3 regions of the Kluyvera fluvialis genome follow, and region 2 is predicted to be linked to each of the others. Evidence: predicted binding sites of a transcription regulator. Region 2 holds the regulator's gene; each other region holds the start of a gene.

Region 1 (3,279 bases), 2.3 Mb from region 2:
GGTTGAACGCGCCGGATATCGAGTGGTGATTGGCGGATAATGTGGGTTGGCTTTGCCGGATGGCGACGTGAACGCCTTATCCGGCCTACACAAAATGGTGGCGTACAAACCCGCGTAGGCCTGATAAGCGTAGCGCCATCAGGCAATGCGCCCGAATGCCGGATGGCGGCGTAAACGCCTTATCCGGCCTACACAAAATAGTGACGTACAAACCCGCGTAGGCCTGATAAGCAAAGCGCCATCAGGCAATGCGCCCGAATGCCGGATGGCGGCGTAAACGCCTTATCCGGCCTACACAAAATAGTGACGTACAAACCCGCGTAGGCCTGATAAGCGTAGCGCCATCAGGCGATGCGCCAATCCCTTCCGGATGGCGGCGTGGGGTTTATTGCCGCACCATGTCACTACTTTTTGGGGCGGTATTTTTCCGGCAGTTCAGGAACCGGGCGGCGGTCGTCAATCAGGTGACGAATGGTCAAAATCGGGTGTCGCCATAACATGCGAGGGCCAGCCCAGCGCATAATCTGCTTCATCTCCTCGCGTTTCGCAGGCTGGTAGCAATGCACCGGACACTGTTTGCAGGCTGGCTTTTCTTCGCCGAACACGCATTTGTCCAGACGTTTATCCGCATAGTCGTTCAACGCCTGATAATGCTGCGCATCCTCCAGCGCCTGCGGGCAGCGGCGCTGATACAGCGTAATCATGCTGCGAATGGTCTGTTTTTCACGACTGATGCGTTTGCCTGCCATAGCCTGTCCCTCATCGATAAAGATGCATTAATAATACACATTTAAAAAGCATAACGCAGCCGCTTTATCCCGCCGGTTTGTCCACATGACCGAGTGGTTTTTCCGGGAAGCAGACATCGCGCACCCGACGTTTCAGCTCTGCGGCATCGGGGAAGCCCTCATCGCGTTTACGATCCCAGACCCGCGTTTCGCCAACGGTTATCGTAAAAATCCCGCCGGTTCCTGGAATTAAGGTCACTGACGCAATATCGGTGTTAAAGGTGTGCAACAACTCCTGCGCCATCCAGGTTGCGCGCAGCATCCAGTTGCATTGTGAGCAGTAAGTAATTGAAATTTCGGCTTTCTGTGTCATCTCTTTCTCATCATCAGTCAAAAGGCAAAGCGTAAGATTTTGCCAGGTCGTGGAGAATTAATTACGAAATTGTTGCAAATGATAATGCCTATCATTAGTATTCGAGATAAATAACGAAGGAAATGCCATTCTTGCTTAAGGAAAAGCCGGAACCTGGAAGTAACGCGTGAGCCAATACTAATAACGATTAAGGCCTGGCAACTATGTACAAATCCATTCAATCAGAGGCGTGGGGCAGAAAAAGCCTACTGGTCACTTCCTTGCTCGCAGCAATGTATCAGACGTCCGCCGTCGCGGCTGATACACAGGAAAAAACTACCGATACCGCAGAACAAATGACCGTAACGGCCCCCGCGCCGGTACTGAAAGCGGGCAACCAACACGCCGTTAGCGCGCAGGAATTGCAGGACAAAGGCGGCAACGACTTTGGTTCTATTATGCGTTACGAGCCGCTGATTGGCGCAACGGGCGCAAGCGGCGGTTCTGGCAATGGCAAAAGCGGCTTCGACCGTGGCGGCTACACCGGCTATAACATTCGCGGGCTGGAGAGCAACCGTGTCGGCATTGATGTCGATGGTATCGCCCAGCCAAACGCCACTGGACGCAGCTACGTCAGCCGCGCCGGGCTTAACACCTTTGGTATTGGCCGTGACTATATCGACCCGTACATGTACGGCAGCATTGATATTCAGTCCGGCGCGACATCAACAGAAACCGCGAATACTTCGATTGGCGGTAATGTCTCCTTCCAGCCGAAATCGGCAGACGACTATCTGCACCCAGGAAAAACCAGCGCCTTTAGCTATCGCAGCGGCTACGACTCATCCGACCGCAGTTGGCACAACGGCCTGACCGCTGCGGGCGGCGATGAAACCCTGCGCGGTGTTTTTGTCTATAGCCGTCGTGACGGACAAGAAACCACCACCAACAGCGCCAGCGTCGATGCCTTCCCGGCAAACTGGCACTCCGATGCGTTTATGGCCTCAGGTATCTGGCAGCCTAACGATGAGCATAAGCTGACCAGCACCCTCGACTACTACCATAAAACCAACCACACCCATTACGACGTGTGGGACAACAGCGGCGACAGCACCATCGGTAACGCCCAGCAAACCAGCCAAACGCGCCGCTGGGGGCTGAGCCTGAAAGACGACTGGACGCCGATGAATGACGTCATCGACAGCATGTCGACCAAAGTGTACTACCAGCATACCGAAGCCCACGACCGCACCTACATGCCAGACAGCAGCAGCGGCACAATGGAAACGGTCTACTCGGATTACGACACCAACACCTGGGGGATGCAAACCGCGCTGGCAAAAACACTGGGTCGCCATGACCTGAGCGCCGGTTTGAATGCCAGCACCACCAAAACGCAGCGCCCGTTCAGCCAGAATCCTGTGCCGAGCGTGTACAGCGAGATAATGCAACCGGAAGCCGACAGCCGCGACTACACCCTTGGCGCGTTCTTGCAAGATCAGATCAACTTCGATCTCGATAGCCATAACTTTGCGGTGATCCCCGGTGTTCGCGTGGTGCATCAGTCCACTAAACCGCAGAATCTGAACAGCCTGACCACTAACAGCAGCGTGCTAACGGAATCGTCGGTATCGACGCTGTACGGTAAAAACTCAGATACCCAGACACTGCCGTCGCTGACCTTCCAGTACGATATCACTCCGCGCCTGATGACCTATGTGCAGTACAAACGCGGGGCGGAATTCCCGAACACCAGCCAACTGTACGGCTCATGGAACCTCGGCTCCAGCTACGCCGGTCGCGGGCAGTATGCGCTTATCGGCAACACGGACCTGAAAACCGAAACCAGCGATAACCTGGAATGGGGCATGAAAGGGGAAGTGGCGGAAGGCGTGACCATGCGCACCGCGCTGTTCTACAACAGCTACAAAAACTTTATCGCCTACAGCCGCTACACGCGTTCGAAAAATCCGGCTGAATTTGCCAACGTGCCGTCCAATATCTACACCATTTATCAGGCGGAAAACCGCGATAAAGCCTATATCTACGGCGGTGAGATCAGCGCGAAATTCAACTTTGGCACATGGTTTGAGCAGGTGAACGGCCTGAGTGCGACCCTCGCCTACGGCTACAGCCAGGGGCAGTCGAAGTCGAGCTACTACGGCGACAAATACGTTGACCTCGATAGCGTAGCGCCAA
Region 2 (3,279 bases):
CCTGGGATCACCCAGCGCTGTTTATTCCCGGCGGCAATTCGCCATATGTCACTGAAGCCTATCGTGCTGACCTGCTGGCGCAATTCCCGCAGGCGAAAGCGCACGTGATTGCCGGTGCGGGCCACTGGGTCCACGCCGAAAAACCGGATGCGGTGCTGCGCGCTATCCGTCGCCACCTCGCAGAGTGATTAAAAATGCATCGACCGCGCACCAGAATGACCGTGGTCGTTGGCGCGCGGGTTCCACTGATGTATGATTGCGCGCTGTCTGCGCTGGGCATTGCCCGGTAGCTTGTTTCCCCGAAGTCACTCAGAACCATGGCAAAAGAACAAACGGACCGTACGACATTAGATTTGTTCGCAAATGAGCGTCGGCCGGGAAGACCCAAAACCAATCCGCTTTCGCGCGATGAACAGCTTCGCATTAATAAGCGCAATCAGTTGAAACGCGACAAAGTGCGCGGCCTGAAGCGCGTAGAGCTGAAGCTGAACAACGATGCCGTTGATGCGCTCAACGAGCTGGCGACTGCCCGTGACATGAGCCGTAGTGAACTTATCGAAGAAATTCTGATGAGCCAACTGGCCCTGCTGCACGGACAGGGGAAAGTCTAAAAAATCCCCCAAAACACACTTTCATGTTGCAGAGTGTGCAGTACGGCACAATAGCTGTTTCCGCACGCTTCTCTGTTCTGCTATTATTGCCCTTATCTGTGGGCAATAAGCCACCACCATATCATTAAGTTTCAAGAGGTTATTTTACTCATGGCAATCGTTGGCATCTTCTTTGGTAGCGACACCGGTAATACCGAAAATATCGCAAAAATGATTCAAAAACAGCTTGGTAAAGATGTCGCTGACGTCCACGACATTGCCAAGAGCAGCAAAGAAGACCTGGCTGCATACGATATCCTGCTGCTGGGCATCCCGACCTGGTACTACGGCGAAGCACAGTGTGACTGGGATGACTTCTTCCCAACGCTGGAAGAGATTGATTTCAATGGCAAACTGGTTGCGCTGTTCGGCTGTGGCGACCAGGAAGATTACGCAGAATACTTCTGCGACGCGCTGGGGACTATTCGCGATATTATCGAACCACGCGGCGCGGCTATCGTTGGTCACTGGCCAACGGCGGGCTACCACTTCGAAGCGTCTAAAGGCCTGGCCGATGACGACCACTTCGTCGGTCTGGCGATTGATGAAGACCGTCAGCCAGAACTGACCGCTGAGCGCGTTGAAAAATGGGTTAAGCAGGTTGCAGAAGAGCTGCACCTCGACGAAATCAAAAACGCCTGATGATAATGAGGTGTGATTATTAAATCACACCTCATTAATAGGTAAAAGCAATCAAAATAATAGATACAATTTTTTAACTTTTTAACACTTACCTGTACAATGTCCTCTGGTTTAGAACTTATCCGATATAGGTTCTGCGCGCAGGTTCATCGCTTAATTTGTCGGTGAAGCCTCGTTTTTGAAAGCTTCGTTTACCCGAATCTTGCTGTTTTCATTTTGATAGGGTCATTCTATAATGAGACGCATTAAACCGGGTGCATTCTCTGTGATACTTTCGCTGATGGAAGTTAATCGTTTAGCAACAGGACAGATTCCGCATGACTGACAATAACACCGCACTAAAGAAGGCTGGCCTGAAAGTCACACTTCCACGGTTGAAAATTCTGGAAGTCCTTCAGGAACCGGATAATCACCATGTCAGCGCGGAAGACTTATACAAACGCCTGATCGACATGGGTGAAGAGATTGGTTTAGCCACGGTTTACCGTGTTCTTAACCAGTTTGATGACGCCGGTATCGTAACGCGCCACAATTTCGAAGGTGGCAAATCTGTTTTCGAACTGACTCAACAGCACCACCATGATCACCTGATCTGCCTCGACTGCGGCAAAGTTATCGAGTTCAGCGATGATTCCATCGAAGCTCGCCAGCGTGAAATCTCGGCGAAGCACGGCATTCGCTTAACCAACCACAGTCTTTATCTTTACGGTCACTGCGCAGAAGGCGATTGCCGTGAAGATGAAAATGCCCACGAAAGTACCGAGAAATAATCTCTCGTCTTCCGTTAAAAGCCAGCCATTGTGTGCTGGCTTTTTTATTTCCTGTTATCGTGCCCCTTCCCTGCCACTGGCACGTCCTGACTTTGTTGCCCGACCAGGCGCGGTAAAATGCCTCGATAACGTGAAGCCATAAAAAAGCCGGAGTCACTCTCGCGGCTCCGGCCTTGAAGAAGAAAAGAGGTTTATTTAACTGGGTTATTACTGCGAATTTCCTGCCAGATTTTATCGCAACGCTTAGCAACCGCTTCGTCGTTACCGGTTTTTCTGGCCTGAATGCACTGTTGGTAATCCAGTACGCGCACACTTTCCTGGCTTGCGAACTGCTCGTGCGCTTTTTCCTGACGCAGCACGTTTAACACGCTCTGGCAGGCTTCAATTTTGTCCGGGTTACCCTGGGCGGTATTGATACAAGCGCTGTAGGCATCTCTCAGCTTGCTGTCTTCTTTCGGGGCTGGTGACTGCGCGCAGGCGGCAAGCCCGGCAGCCATTAAGGCAACAATAATCAGTTTTTTCATACCATGAGCCTCTTCGCTACGGCAGGGGAACCCCCTGCCGTGTCATGCATCAGAAAATAGTGAATGGTGCGATAACCATGAATTTCACGTCACGCTCATCCTGGAAGATGTTGCCGTAACCACCGCCCCAGCTTGGGATGTCAGAGTGGTTGTCGTACTGAGTGAAGTGCAGTTTGAAGAGAGTGCCCTTCGCACGGCCTTCCTGTACGGTGTACATTGCATCCAGGCTGTATGCTGATTCTCTGATGGTGTTGTTTTTGTCGTAGTACGCATCTGGGTTGATCTGCCAGGTTGCTGGCTTCGCATCCCATGCATAGACGTAGGACGCACCCACTGCCCAGCCAGGAAGATCCCAGTTTTTCAGGTCGTACATGCCGCCGAAGAAGACTGCTTTTTCGCCGTTGGCGTTGAAGTCAGAGCGGTTATCCCACCAGATATCCAGACGACCGTTAGACGATGCATAGGTTGGGGTCATACGTTGCAGGAAGTAACCCTGCTGACCATCGGCCTTAACCCAAGTCCCTTCCAGGCGGAAATCGAACACCTCTTTCAGTTTGTAGCCGAAGGTTAACGCTTGCAGCCATGCAGTGCCGTCGTAAATGTCGTTGGTGCTATGGTCGTTAACTTTATCGCGAGTACCGTAGAACTGATAGCTGGTGGTCAGCGGGCCGCCAGGGATATCAAATTTGTAGC
Region 3 (3,279 bases), 1.4 Mb from region 2:
TTTTGCGCTGGAACAGATCAGCCAGATAATCGAACAGCCCTAATGCGACACCGAGGAATGACGTCGCTAACGCCAGGTCGGCAAACAGATGCACCGCCAGCTCAACGTGTGCGGAAGCCACCACTTCACGAATCGCCATCAGCAGGCCGTTCAGACCGGTGTGCTGAGCCATCAGAGCGCTGAATACCGGTGAGTCGATGCTGCCAAGAGTGGCAAGCTGCCAGAACAGATACGCCACCAGTGGAATAGCGCTACCAATCACAAAGACGCGGCGCAGTTTACGAATATCGCCGTTCATGTAGCTGACAATACTCGGCACACTGCCATGGAAACCAAACGACGTGAAGATAACCGGTATCGCGGAGAGCGCCAGGCCTTGCTCCAGCGGCAGTGTCAGCAGGTTAATCTTATGAATATGCGGCAGCAGCAGTACCAGCATCACAATCAAGAAGATGATTTTGGCGCTGAACAGAAAGCGGTTAAACAGATCGACCAGCGAAGTGCCGATGCAGATAACCAGACCACCAATAGTGGTAAACAGCAGCACGCCAAGCGCAGGCGGCATATCGACGCTCAGCCACTGGCTGAGACTTGAGGCCAGCAGTTCGCCAGCGCCGCTGATGTATGCCGCCGTGAGCGCATACATCAAGAACATCATGCTAAATCCGGTGATCCACTGCCCGTAGCGACCAAGATAACGCAACGCCAGCGACCCCAGCCCGGTATCGGCAGGAACGTGTTGATACACTTCCAGCAGCAGCAGCGCGGTGTAGCACATCAATGCCCACAGCCCTACCAGTAACGCTAAAGTTACGCCGAAGCCAACGCCAGCCGATGCCAATGGCATTGCCAGCATTCCTGCGCCGATAGTTGTTCCGGCGACGATTAAAATACTTCCCAGGGTACGGTTTTTCACGCTTTCCTCTGCTACAGAACCTACTAACCACTTATCATGCCGCGCAGAGTATGTGAATTCAGCATTTTCGTCAAATTCGAATTACAGTACATGTACAGCTATCTTTACGCTGACGCGAGAAATGTGAAAGCTGCGCTAGCGCAAAACATGCAACAAAAATACAGGTTATGGTGGCTTTTTTTGGGGAGAGGAATAATGGACTCAATTCACGGTCACGAAGTGCTGAATATGATGATTGCTTCCGGCGAGCAATACAGCATTGAAAGTCTGGAAGCGGCAATTCACGCGCGGTTTGGCGAGCAGGCACGTTTTCACACTTGTTCAGCGGAAAATATGAGTGCAGCGGAGCTGGTTGCATTTCTGCATAAGAAAGGAAAATTTATTCCGCAGGAATCAGGTTTTACGACAGCCGAAAGTAAAATTTGCCGGCATTAATGGGCAGCGGCGCTAACGCCGCCGCCCAATAATTAATTTTGCGTATCGAGCGTTGCCAGCTCTTTATCAATAAAGTACAGCCCTTCGCCGCTTTTACCCGCCAGCGTTAATTTATCAATAACGGATTTAAACAGTTTCTCTTCTTCGTGTTGTTCAGCAACGTACCATTGCAGGAAATTAAAGGTTGGATAATCCTGATTGGTCATCGCCGCATGGGCCAGCTCATTAATTTTGCCGGTAATCAACTGCTCATGTTCATAGGTCACGCGGAACAGGTCATCCAGCGATGCATATTCGGCAAACGGGGTCGGCACGGTGTTAATGCGCGGCAGGCTGCCGGTGTCGGTCAGGTAGTCGAACAGGCGCTGCATGTGGGTCATTTCTTCCTGGGCGTGGCGGCGTAAGAAAGCGGCGGCCCCTTCAAAGCTATTAAAACTGCACCAGGCGCTCATCTGTTGATAGAGCAGGGAAGAATAAAGTTCGAGATTCATCTGCTCGTTTAATTTCTCGATCATTGCCGCTTTAAGCATGAGTTTTGCTCCAGGAAAAATACGTTACAAGTTAATTACATTGGCACTATAAATTGTTATTAATTTATTTGCAAAAGGTAAATATAAAATTGTTTATTTAATAATGAGAATGGGAATAAAACGCATTGGCATAAATATAACGATATATAAGAAACTATTTTAATGACGCCGGAAATACCGGCGTGGAGGCATTAATAATAGGCAGCAGAAGCAGGAATATTGGCAACGCCACGGCATTGATACTGGAGGGTAATGCGTTCGTTGATGCACAGCGGTCCGCTGGTGGAGGAGCAGGTGGTAATGGGCTGGCCGTAGGAAACGGCGGTGGCATAGCCGATTTGCTGGCAGGCTTTGTTGGCCTCGGAGCGCACCAGGTAGTCGTCGGTTCTGGCGTTTTGCAAAATAGCCTGCCCGTAGGTTAGACGCACGATGCCACTATTGGCATCGACTTCGCTCACGCTGGCCGTGCGGGGTACTGAGCACGCCGAAAGGGCCAGGAGGGCGGGGATAAGAATGAAGCTTTTCATCATTTCGCTCTGCGCAATCTGTCGTAGGCTCATTATAACAGTCGCTCTGGTAAACAATTCCTCGAATAGTCGCTAAAACAGAGGGTTAATCCATTCACTGGTGGTATGAGATCGTTTTATGCAACATAGAATGCTGGGGGCAACGGCAAAGCGTAAAAATGTGACCTCATTAGTAAAAATTAAAACCATTTTTCATAAAATTTGAAAGTGCGTTTGTCTGGTAGTAAGGTTAACGCAACGTAATCGAAGACTGCGGACGACCCCGCGTAGCTTTCAGGAGAGAAAAGAATGAAAATTGCACTGATGATGGAAAATAGCCAGGCCAGCAAAAACGCGACTATTCATCATGAGTTAAAAGCCGTTGCCGATGAAAAAGGCTTCCCGGTATACAACGTGGGTATGTGTGATGAAAACGATCATCACCTGACCTACATCCACCTGGGTATCATGGCCAGCATCCTGCTGAACTCCAAAGCGGTAGATTTCGTGGTTACTGGCTGCGGCACAGGCCAGGGTGCGATGATGTCTCTGAACATTCATCCTGGCGTAGTGTGTGGTTACTGCCTGGATCCCGCAGATGCGTTCCTGTTTGCACAGATCAACAACGGTAACGCGCTGTCTCTGGCATTCGCGAAAGGTTTCGGCTGGGGCGCAGAGCTGAACGTACGTTACATGTTTGAAAAAGCCTTTACTGGCCGTAACGGTGAAGGTTATCCGCCAGAGCGTAAAGAGCCACAGGTACGTAACGCGGGCATCCTGAACCAGGTAAAAGCCGCCGTGGTGAAAGAAAACTACCTCGACACCCTGCGTGCTATTGACCCTGAGCTGGTGAAAACCGCCGTTTCGGGCCAGCGCTTCCAGGAGTGCTTCT

The links. Region 2 encodes Fur, which represses iron uptake genes when iron is present. Its sites were predicted from a motif close to ATAATAATGAGAACNACTATCAA; they were not measured.
Region 1: the regulator Fur is predicted to act here: its motif matches at 1,180-1,202, upstream of AC6I4B_RS05310 (TonB-dependent receptor domain-containing protein).
Region 3: the regulator Fur is predicted to act here: its motif matches at 1,979-2,001, upstream of ftnA (non-heme ferritin).

Annotation. Positions count from the first base shown of each region.
Region 1 is NZ_AP046142.1:1,094,765-1,098,043, reverse strand. Features, by position in the region: gene AC6I4B_RS05330 ([formate-C-acetyltransferase]-activating enzyme) at 1-40, shown strand, start outside; gene AC6I4B_RS05325 (hypothetical protein) at 40-174, shown strand; gene AC6I4B_RS05320 (nitrous oxide-stimulated promoter family protein) at 405-749, opposite strand; gene AC6I4B_RS05315 (Rdx family protein) at 814-1,101, opposite strand; gene AC6I4B_RS05310 (TonB-dependent receptor domain-containing protein) at 1,305-3,279, shown strand, end outside.
Region 2 is NZ_AP046142.1:3,431,674-3,434,952, forward strand. Features, by position in the region: gene ybfF (esterase) at 1-188, shown strand, start outside; gene ybfE (LexA regulated protein) at 318-611, shown strand; gene fldA (flavodoxin FldA) at 762-1,292, shown strand; gene fur (ferric iron uptake transcriptional regulator) at 1,610-2,062, shown strand; gene AC6I4B_RS16200 (ChiQ/YbfN family lipoprotein) at 2,254-2,586, opposite strand; gene chiP (chitoporin ChiP) at 2,636-3,279, opposite strand, start outside.
Region 3 is NZ_AP046142.1:1,998,358-2,001,636, forward strand. Features, by position in the region: gene tyrP (tyrosine transporter TyrP) at 1-916, opposite strand, end outside; gene AC6I4B_RS09535 (YecH family metal-binding protein) at 1,112-1,351, shown strand; gene ftnA (non-heme ferritin) at 1,384-1,881, opposite strand; gene yecR (YecR family lipoprotein) at 2,073-2,408, opposite strand; gene AC6I4B_RS09550 (RpiB/LacA/LacB family sugar-phosphate isomerase) at 2,697-3,279, shown strand, end outside.